2 regions of the Variovorax arabinosiphilus genome follow, and region 1 is predicted to be linked to the other one. Evidence: predicted binding sites of a transcription regulator. Region 1 holds the regulator's gene; the other holds the start of a gene.

Region 1 (5,087 bases):
AAGAAGGACGACGCCGACCGCTTGAAGTCGCGGCTCGACAGCGGCGGCCTCGAATCCAACCTCGTCCGCGTCCAGCGCTGAGCGCAACACAGGGCGTGACCGAACCGGCGTCCTCGGGCGCCCATCCCTGGCTGCGGGAACTCCGCAGCCGCTGCCCGGCTCTGTCAGCCGCACAGGAGAACCTTTGATGACCATGAACCGCCGTGACTTTTCGCTGACCGCCGCTGCCTCCATCGGGCTGCTCCCCCTCGCCGCCACCGGCGTGCACGCCCAGGCCCGCCCGCCGAAGGCCGGCACCGACTACATCGTGCTGGGCAAGCGCGCCCCGGTCGACACGCCCGCCGGCAAGGTCGAAGTGGTCGAGTTCTTCTCGTACAACTGCCCGCACTGCGCCGCCTTCGAGCCGCGCCTGGAGCCATGGGTCAAGACGCTGCCGGCCGACGTGGTGTTCAAGCGCATCCCGGTGCCCTTCGTGGGCAACGACACCGAAGTCAAGCAGCGGCTCTACTACACGCTCGAGGCCATGGGCAAGGTCGACGCCTTCCAGATGAAGCTGTTCCAGGCCATCCACCAGCAGCGCCAGCCGCTGTTCGGCGACGCCGCGATCCTGGCCTGGGCCGAGAAGCAGCCCGACCTGGATGGCAAGAAGTTCGCCGACCTGTTCAAGTCCTTCTCGGTGGCTGGCAAGGCCAAGCGCGCCACCCAGCTGACCAGCGACTACCAGGTGGCCGGCGTGCCGGCGCTGGGCGTGGCCGGGCGTTGGTATGTGGACGGCGACACGGCCGGTTCGCTCGACCGGGCCCTCGAGGTGGTCGGCCTGCTGGTCGCCGAAGCCCGCAAGGGCTGAGAACGTGTGAATGAACCTGCTGCGCACCCCGATCTCGCATCTGCGGTCCTCACCGCACGGGAGTGCGGCTCCGGTCCTCAATGCAACCTCGGGGCGCTCGCGACGGTTCCTCCACGCGTTCTAAGGCCCGCGGCCGTTCGACACGGCCGCTTCACAAATGTCAAAAGCCCGCCTTGGCGGGCTTTTTCGTCCGGGCGACCGGATGCACTGATCCGGCGCATACAATCGTCGAGCAAGTTTCGTGCCTTTATGACACTTCGACCCCACACTCCCCTTTCCTCCCTCCTGCGCGCCGGCTTCGCCGCGCTGCTGCTCGCCGTCGCCACCGTTCCGGCGCTGGCCGAAAAGGCCGACCGCACCAAGCCCATGAACATCGAGGCCGATGCCATGCGCTACGACGACCTGAAGCAGACCAGCGTGTTCACCGGCAACGTGGTGGTGACCAAGGGCACCATCATCATCCGCGGGGCGCGGATCGACGTGCGCCAGGACCCGGAGGGCTACCAGTACGGCGTGGTCACCGCGGCGCCCGGCAAGCTGGCTTACTACAAGCAGAAGCGCGACTCCGGCGTCGACGAGTGGACCGAAGGCGAGTCGGAGGTCATCGAATACGACAGCCGCGCCGACAACGTCAAGTTCATCCGCCGCGCCATCATGCGGCGGCTGATCGGCGCCAAGGTCAACGACGAAACCACCGGCGCGCTGATCGTCTACGACCAGAGCAACGACACCTTCACCGTGAACGGCGCGCCGCTGCCCCCGGGCGCCAGCGTGGATGCCGGCAACCAGGGCAGCCGCGTGCGCGCCATCCTGACGCCGAAGGCGGCCGGCGCCGAAGCGGCGCAGCCGGGCGCACCCGCCGCGCCGGCATCGGCACCCGGCCGGGGCCTGCGTCCGAGCACCACGCTCGGCGGAGAAGCGCGCCCGTGAACGACAGCGTGGACATCGCGAAACAGGCCGCGCCGGCCGGCGCCGTCGAAGGCAGCCGGCTCCAGGTGCGCGGGCTGCAGAAGCGCTACGGCAGCCGGCAGGTCGTCAAGAACGTCTCGCTCGACGTGCAGAAGGGCGAAGTCGTCGGTCTGCTCGGGCCCAATGGCGCGGGCAAGACGACCTCGTTCTACATGATCGTGGGCCTGGTGCGGGCCGATGCGGGCGAGATCAGCATCGACGGCGAGCCGATCGCGCACATGCCGATCCACCGCCGCGCCCGCATGGGCCTGAGCTACCTGCCGCAGGAGGCCTCGATCTTTCGCAAGCTCAGCGTGCAGGAGAACGTGCGCGCGGTGCTTGAGCTCCAGCGCGAGCCCGACGCCCACGGCCGGCTCGTGCCGCTGTCGAAAAAGCGCACCGACGATCGCCTGAACGAGCTGCTGTCGGACTTGCGCGTCGAGCATCTGCGCGATTCGCCGGCGCTGGCGCTGTCGGGCGGAGAGCGTCGCCGCGTCGAGATCGCCCGCGCCCTGGCCACACAGCCGCGCTTCATCCTGCTGGACGAGCCCTTCGCCGGCATCGACCCGATCGCCGTGATCGAGATCCAGCGCATCGTCAGCTTCCTCAAGAGCCGCGGCATCGGCGTGCTCATCACCGACCACAACGTGCGCGAGACGCTGGGCATCTGCGACCACGCTTTCATCATCAGCGACGGGCAAGTGCTGGCACAAGGCACGCCTTCGGAGATCGTCGACAACGCCGAGGTACGCCGCGTGTACCTGGGCGAACACTTCCGCATGTAAGGGGAGGACGGAACTCTCCATGAAGCAGGGCCTTTCGCTGCGCGTTTCGCAGCATCTCGCGCTCACGCCCCAGCTGCAGCAGTCGATCCGGCTGCTGCAGCTGTCCACGCTCGAACTGAGCCAGGAAGTGGAGCAGATGCTCGACGAGAACCCGTTTCTCGAGCGCACCGCCGAAGAGGCCGCCCGTGAGGAGTTCGGCGTCGACGCCGCCGATGCCCCGCCGCCGCGCGACGACGACTTCTCGCCCGGCCCCGCCGCCAGCAACGACAGCACCACCAGCACGACCGAGGCCGAAGCACCGGTGGTCGATGCGACCGAAGCCACGCCCGACTGGGAAGGCGACGGCACCGTCGACATGGCGCCCGACGACAGCGAATGGGGCGGCGACGCCCCCCCGCGCGCCAGCAACCTGGGCGACGACGAACGCGCCGACGCCACCGAGCTGGCGCGCAGCCAGGAATCGCTGCAGTCCCATCTGCACCGCCAGGCCCTGAGCCTGCGCCTGAACGAGAGCGACCAGGCCGCGTTGCGCTTCCTCATCGAGTCGCTCAACGAAGACGGTTACCTCGAGGATTCGTTGCCCGCCCTGGCCTCGGGCCTGGCGGGCGACGACAACGACGAGTTCGACGGGCTGGTGCACCACTTCCAGGTGGCGCTCGGCCTGCTGCAGAGCCTGGAGCCGGTCGGCGTGGGTGCGCGCGACCTCGGCGAATGCCTGGCCATCCAGCTGCGCGCGCTGGCCCGGCCCGACGAGACGCCGGAAGCGACGCAGGTGCGCAAGACCGCCATCGCGATCTGCAAGCAGCCGATGGAGCTGCTCGCGCGGCGCGACTTCAAGCGCCTGGCCACGCTCACCCGCAGCAACGAGGACGAGGTGCGCTCGTCGCTGCAGCTGATCGCGACGCTCGAGCCCAAGCCGGGCCGGCGCTTCGTCGACGTGGAACGCAACGTGGTGATCCCCGACGTGATCGTCACGCGCATCGGCACCGGCACCAATGTGAAGTTCCGCGTGATGCTCAACCCCGACGTGATGCCGCGCCTGCGGGTGCACGACATCTACGCCGGCGCGCTCAAGCAGCACAAGGGCGAAGGCAGCCAGGCGCTGTCGCAGCGGCTGCAGGAGGCGCGCTGGTTCATCAAAAACATCCAGCAGCGCTTCGACACCATCCTGCGCGTCTCCAACGCCATCGTCGACCGGCAGAAGAGCTTCTTCGTGCACGGTGAACTGGCCATGCGGCCGCTGGTGCTGCGCGAGATCGCCGACGAGCTCGGGCTGCACGAATCCACCATCAGCCGCGTGACCACGGCCAAGTACATGGCCACGCCCTACGGCACGGTCGAACTCAAGTACTTCTTCGGCTCGGCGCTGGGCACCGAGACCGGCGGCAATGCATCGAGCACCGCGGTGCGCGCGCTCATCAAGCAGTTCGTCGGCTCCGAGAGCATCAAGAAGCCGCTGTCGGACAGCCAGATCTCCGAGATGTTGAAGGAGCAGGGCATCGAATGCGCCCGCCGCACTGTGGCCAAGTACCGCGAGGCGCTGCGCATCGCGCCGGCCAATCTGCGCAAGGCGCTGTAAGTCCGTCCCATGAACCAGCTCCATCTCTTCCTGCCTTGCGCCGCCGGCGTCGAGGACTTTCTCGCGCAAGAGGTGCACGGCCTCACCGGCCTGGCCGGCGACGACCTCATGGCCTCGCGCGGCGGCGTCTTCGTGCGCGGCTCGTGGCGTGACGCCATGAAGCTCAACCTGCACAGCCGGCTCGCGCAGCGCGTGCTGATCGAGCTGGCGCACGCGCCGTACCGCAGCGAGAACGACCTCTATGCCATCGCCAGCGGCATCGCGTGGGAGATCTGGTTCACGCCGAAGCAGACCTTCAAGATCGAGACCACGGCGCAGCACAGCCCGCTGCAGAGCCTGAACTTCGCCACCCTGCGCATCAAGGACGCCATCGCCGACCGCTTCCGCGCCAAGGCCGGCGGCGTGCGGCCGAGCATCGAGACGCAGTGGCCCGACGTGCGCGTGTTCGCGCACCTGACCACCGACACCTGCACGCTCTACATCGACACCTCGGGCGAGCCGCTCTTCAAGCGCGGCTGGCGCCAGGACACCGGCGACGCGCCGTTGAAGGAAACGCTGGCCGCGGCCATGCTGGCCGCCAGCGGCTGGTGGAACCCGGAAACCGGCGCCGTGTCGGAGGCGCCGCTGTACGACCCTTGCTGCGGCAGCGGCACCATCGCCATCGAGGCGGCGCAGATCGGCCTGGGCATCCCGGCCGGTGCGCTGCGGCGCTTCGGCTTCGAGAAGCTGCTGCCCTTCCAGCCGCACGTCTGGGAGGCGATCCAGAACGAGGCCGCCGATGCGCCGGCCAGGACTGCGCCGGCCATCTTCGGCAGCGACGTGTCGCACCGCATGGTCGACTTCGCCGATCGCAACGCCGAGCGGGCCGGCGTTGCCGCGGCTGTGCAGTTCCGCGGCGGCGATGCGCTGCAGCGGATGCCGCCGGCCG
Region 2 (5,087 bases), on a different contig from region 1:
GCGATTCGCCGAGCTCGCACACGCTGTCGTCGAGGGGAGTCCAGTTCATGCGGCCATTGTGGGGCGCGGCCGTGGCCCGGCCCACACGCCGAGGACAAAAAAAAGCCCGCGGCGCCAAAGCGCTGCGGGCTGAACATCCAAAGGAGACTCTCGCTGAAAACTCTTTGAAGATTCTTTGACGAAGCGGCCGCTGCGGGTTGCAACGGCCGCTTCGGACGATCAACGGTTGTAGGCGGTTTCGCCGTGGGCGGAGATGTCGAGGCCTTCGCGCTCTTCTTCTTCCGTCACACGCAGGCCCACCGTCAGATCGGCGATCTTGAAGGCGATGAAGGACACCACGCCCGACCACACGATGGTCAGCAGCACGCCCTTGAGCTGGATCCAGACCTGGGCGCCGATGCCGTTGGACGTGACCGATGCCGTGACCCAGTCGCCGACCAGGCCCGGGCCGCCGAGGGCCTGCGTGTTGAACACGCCGGTCAGCAGCGCACCGACGATACCGCCGACACCGTGCACGCCGAACACGTCCAGCGAGTCGTCCGCACCCAGCAGCTTCTTGAGACCATTGACGCCCCACAGGCAGGCGAAGCCGGCGATGAAGCCGATGATGATCGCGCCCATCAGGCCGACGTTGCCGGCGGCCGGGGTGATGGCCACGAGGCCGGCGACGGCGCCCGACGCTGCACCCAGCATCGAGGCCTTGCCGCGCATCATCGCTTCACCGATGCACCAGGCGAGCACCGCCGCTGCCGTGGCCGAGAAGGTGTTCATGAAGGCGAGCACGGCGCTGGTGCCGGCTTCGAGGGCCGAACCGGCGTTGAAGCCGAACCAGCCCACCCACAGCAGCGAGGCACCGACCATCGTCAGCGTCAGCGAATGCGGCGTGAAGGCTTCCTTGCCGTAGCCGATGCGCTTGCCGATCACGTAGGCACCGACGAGGCCGGCAACGGCTGCGTTGATATGCACGACGGTACCGCCGGCGAAGTCGAGCGCGCCCCATTGCCAGATCAGACCGGCCTTGGCATTCATGCCGTCCACCACGTTGGCGGCAGTGTAGGCGTCAGGACCCATCCAGAACCAGACCATGTGCGCCAGCGGCGCGTAGCTGAAGGTGAACCAGATGACCATGAACACCAGCACGCCCGCGAACTTGGCACGTTCGGCGAAGGCGCCGACGATCAGGCAGCAGGTGATGCCGGCGAAGGTGGCCTGGAAGGCGGCGAACAGCAGCTCGGGGATGTAGACGCCCTTGCTGAAGGTCGCGCCCGGCGCGAAGGTGCCGGTGGCCGCATCGAAGATGCCCTTCATGAAGAGCCGGTCGAAGCCGCCGATGAAGGCGTTCCCCTCGGTGAACGCCAGGCTGTAGCCGTAGATCAGCCAGAGCACCACGATCATCGAGAAGGTGACCATCACCTGCATGAGCACCGACAGCATGTTCTTGCTGCGGACCAGGCCGCCATAGAAGAGCGCCAGGCCGGGGATCGTCATCATGATGACGAGCAGCGTGGACAGCATCATCCAGCTGGTGTCACCCTTGTTGAACGACGGCGCGGCGGCGGGTGCGGCAGCAGCGTCGGCCGCGGGCGCGGCAGCAGCAGGGGCTGCGGCCGTCGCGGCGGCGGGCGCGGGGGCTGCCGCAGGCGTCGCGGCGGCGGGTGCGGAGGCCGACGTAGCGCCGGCTTCCTGGGCGTTCGGCGTGGGTGTCTGTGCGAAACCGGTCACCCCGGCAGTGAGCACGCTCAGGCCGAGCGCGAGTGAGACAAGCAGTTTTTTCATGTCGATTGTTCTTTCGTGCCTCGATACGGGTCAGAGTGCCTCGCGGCCGGTTTCGCCGGTGCGGATGCGCACCACTTGTTCCAGGTTGTAGACAAAGATCTTGCCGTCGCCGATCTTGCCGGTGCGGGCGGCGCCCTCAACCGCTTCGATCACGCGTTCGACCAGTTCGTCGGCCACAGCCGCTTCGATCTTGACCTTCGGCAGGAAGTCGACCACGTACTCCGCGCCGCGATAGAGCTCGGTGTGGCCCTTCTGGCGACCGAAGCCCTTGACTTCCGTCACGGTGATCCCCTGGACACCGATCGTCGACAGTGCTTCCCGCACCTCGTCGAGCTTGAATGGTTTGATGATGGCTGTGACCAGCTTCATGGCGTTTCTCCTAGAGATGAAATGGGTCGGCGCGGCAGCATGGGCCGCGCCTTTGTTCTTTACAGCGTCTTGCTGAGCGTGACGATGCCACGCGCCTTGTTCACGAAGCCGTAGAAGTCCTTCTTGTTCGCGCCCTGCACACCGCCGTACAGCGCCACGCCGCTGCCGAAGTCGTACGACACGCCCAGCGCGTAGTCCACGTAGTTCGGGATGCCAGGGACGTTGTCCTTGATGCCGCCGTTGAAGCGCGTGTAGCCCACCGCCGCCTTCAGCGTCAACGAGGGCGCCACTTCCTGTGCGAACGCCAGGTTCAGGTACCCCGTGTTGCGGCCCTTGTAGCCCGAGCCCGCGTCCTCGCCCGCCCAGCCGAAGTAGTCCTTGGAGATCGTGTGCGAGTACTTCAGCGTCAGCGGACCGAAGCTGCCGGCACCGTACAGCTCGGTGGTGTTGGCGCCCTTGGCACCCGGGTAGATGTAGGTCAACGCGCCCACGTCCCAGTTCACGCCACCGGCGGTGAATTTGTAACCCCCGTACAGGTCGCTCTCGATGCTGTTGCCCGACAGCCAGTTGACGCTGGAGTTCCAGTTGCCCACGTACCAGCCGCTCTCGCCGAAGGCGTAGTCGAAGCCGCCCTGGATCGCCGGCTTGAAGGCACGCGTGCGGCCCGTGTCCTGGTCCTGCCCGCGGAACTTGTAGTTGCTCGTGAGTGCCACATTGGCCGTCAGCTGTGCGCTGGCGAGCATCGGCAGGGTAGCGAGGGCGACCACGGCCAAGGCCTGGGCAGTTTTACGGTGCATCATCGATTTGGCTCCTGTGCGGGAATTGAAGGTAGGGGGAAGCCTGTCAAAGCAGGGAGCGTGCCAAACTGCACGGGTCTTGGGCGCGAGAGTGATCACGTAAGCGCTGTCACGGCTTGAAACGTAGCCAAAATTGTTTCAAACCGCAGGTGCGCACCAATGTGAACGTTGTCGCTCTGGACATACAAGATCGCACCATATTGGTGAAAGGGAGAAGAATGAGTCTGTCTTTGGTGCAAAGCCGCGCCCTGCTCGGGCTCGAAGCGACCGCTGTCACGGTCGAAGTGCACCTGGCGAACGGTCTGCCCAGCTTCACGCTGGTGGGTCTGGCCGACGTGGAGGTCAAGGAAGCCCGCGAGCGCGTGCGCTCGGCGATCCACAACGCCGGGCTGGAATTCCCCAGCAACAAGCGCATCACCGTCAACCTCGCGCCGGCCGATCTGCCGAAGGATTCCGGCCGTTTCGACCTGCCGATCGCCCTGGGCATCCTCGCCGCCAGCGGCCAGATCGACCCCGAGCGGCTGGCCGGTCACGAGTTCGCAGGTGAGCTCTCACTCTCCGGCCATCTTCGGCCTGTGCGTGGTGCGCTCGCGATGGCGCTTGCGCTGCACACGCGCGGCGTGGCGACGCGGCTGGTGCTGCCGACCGACAGCGCGCAGGAGGCCGCGCTGGTGCCCGACGCGGTGGTGTATGGCGCGCAGCACCTGCTCGACGTGGTCGGGCAGTTCCTGCACCAGCCGGCGGGCACACCCGAAACGCCGCCGGCCGCAGGCTGGGCCCGTGTGACGCCCAGTCCGGCCGCGGCCGCTACGCCCTACGCCGACCTGGCCGACGTGAAGGGCCACGCCGGCATCAAGCGCGCGCTGGAGATCGCGGCCGCCGGCCAGCACGGGCTCTTGATGGTCGGCCCGCCGGGCTCGGGCAAGTCGATGCTGGCCCAGCGCTTCGCCGGGTTGCTCCCGCCGATGACGGTCGAGGAAGCGCTCGAGAGCGCCGCCATCGCCAGCCTGGGCGGGCGCTTCACCGTCGATGCATGGATGCGCCGGCCGACCGCGGCGCCGCACCACACCGCCAGCGCGGTGGCGCTGGTCGGGGGCGGCTCGCCGCCGCGGCCGGGCGAAATCTCGCTGGCGCATCGAGGCGTCCTCTTCCTCGACGAATTCCCCGAGTTCGCCCGCGCCGCCCTCGAAGCCCTGCGCGAGCCGCTCGAGACCGGCACGATCACCATCTCGCGCGCGGCTCGCCGGGCCGAATTCCCCGCGCGCTTCCAGCTCATCGCGGCCATGAACCCGTGCCCGTGTGGTCACCTCGGCTCCGCGCTCAAGGCCTGCCGCTGCACGCCGGAGCAAGTGGCGCGTTACCAAGGCAAGCTCAGCGGCCCGCTGCTCGACCGCATCGACCTGCACGTGGAGGTGCCGGCGATCGCACCGCGGCAACTGCTCGACGCCGCCCCGGGGGAATCGACCGCCGACATCCGTGCGCGCGTCGTCGCCGCCCGCGAACGCGCCATCGCCCGCCAGGGCATGCCGAACCAAGCGCTGGCAGGTGCGGCGATCGACCGCCATGCCGCGCTGGCGCCGGCCGCGCTCGGCTTTCTGCACACCGCGGCCGCGCGGCTGGGCTGGTCGGCACGCAGCACACACCGTGCGCTCAAGGTGGCGCGCACCATTGCCGACCTGGCGGCCACCGAAACCGTGCAGCAGCCGCACGTGGCCGAGGCGGTGCAGTACCGGCGCGCGCTGCGCTGAACGGGTTCCCTGCCACTGTTGGCTTTTCGGCGAACACTGCATTCGCAAAGCAACCGCGCCTGCAACGACCGGCTGCGCGACCATCGCGCCATGGCAGCGCACCGGGCGCGGTCAATCCCTCAAACCCAGGAGAACCCCATGAGCACCCCCCTCGATCGCAAGATCGCCTTCATCACCGGCGGCAACCGCGGCATCGGCTTCGAAACCGCGCGCCAGCTCGGCGCGCTCGGCATCCTGCCGGTGATCGGCGCCCGCAGCGCCGAAGCCGGCCGCGACGCCGTCGCCCAGCTGCGCGAGGAAGGCATCGAGGCCGAATCGATCGTCTTCGACGTGACCGACGACGCCGACCACCGCCGCGCCTTCGATTTCTTCCAGAAGAAGGCCGGGCGCCTCGACA

Evidence for each region. Region 1 encodes sigma-54, which starts transcription at its own class of promoters, with help from an activator protein. Its sites were predicted from a motif close to TGGCANGNAANCTGCTTT; they were not measured.
Region 2: a site for sigma-54 is predicted at 2,991-3,008, ahead of QTH86_RS16160 (TorF family putative porin). Genes of this name have one in related genera too.

Annotation. Positions count from the first base shown of each region.
Region 1 covers NZ_JASZYB010000003.1:265,924-271,010, forward strand. Annotated here, with positions in the region: gene QTH86_RS19720 (SPOR domain-containing protein) at 1-81, shown strand, start outside; gene QTH86_RS19725 (thiol:disulfide interchange protein DsbA/DsbL) at 194-847, shown strand; gene lptA (lipopolysaccharide transport periplasmic protein LptA) at 1,097-1,777, shown strand; gene lptB (LPS export ABC transporter ATP-binding protein) at 1,774-2,580, shown strand; gene QTH86_RS19740 (RNA polymerase factor sigma-54) at 2,600-4,159, shown strand; gene QTH86_RS19745 (THUMP domain-containing class I SAM-dependent RNA methyltransferase) at 4,169-5,087, shown strand, end outside.
Region 2 covers NZ_JASZYB010000002.1:473,030-478,116, forward strand. Annotated here, with positions in the region: gene QTH86_RS16145 (SMP-30/gluconolactonase/LRE family protein) at 1-49, opposite strand, end outside; gene QTH86_RS16150 (ammonium transporter) at 220-1,776, opposite strand; gene glnK (P-II family nitrogen regulator) at 1,807-2,145, opposite strand; gene QTH86_RS16160 (TorF family putative porin) at 2,205-2,945, opposite strand; gene QTH86_RS16165 (YifB family Mg chelatase-like AAA ATPase) at 3,161-4,690, shown strand; gene QTH86_RS16170 (SDR family oxidoreductase) at 4,829-5,087, shown strand, end outside.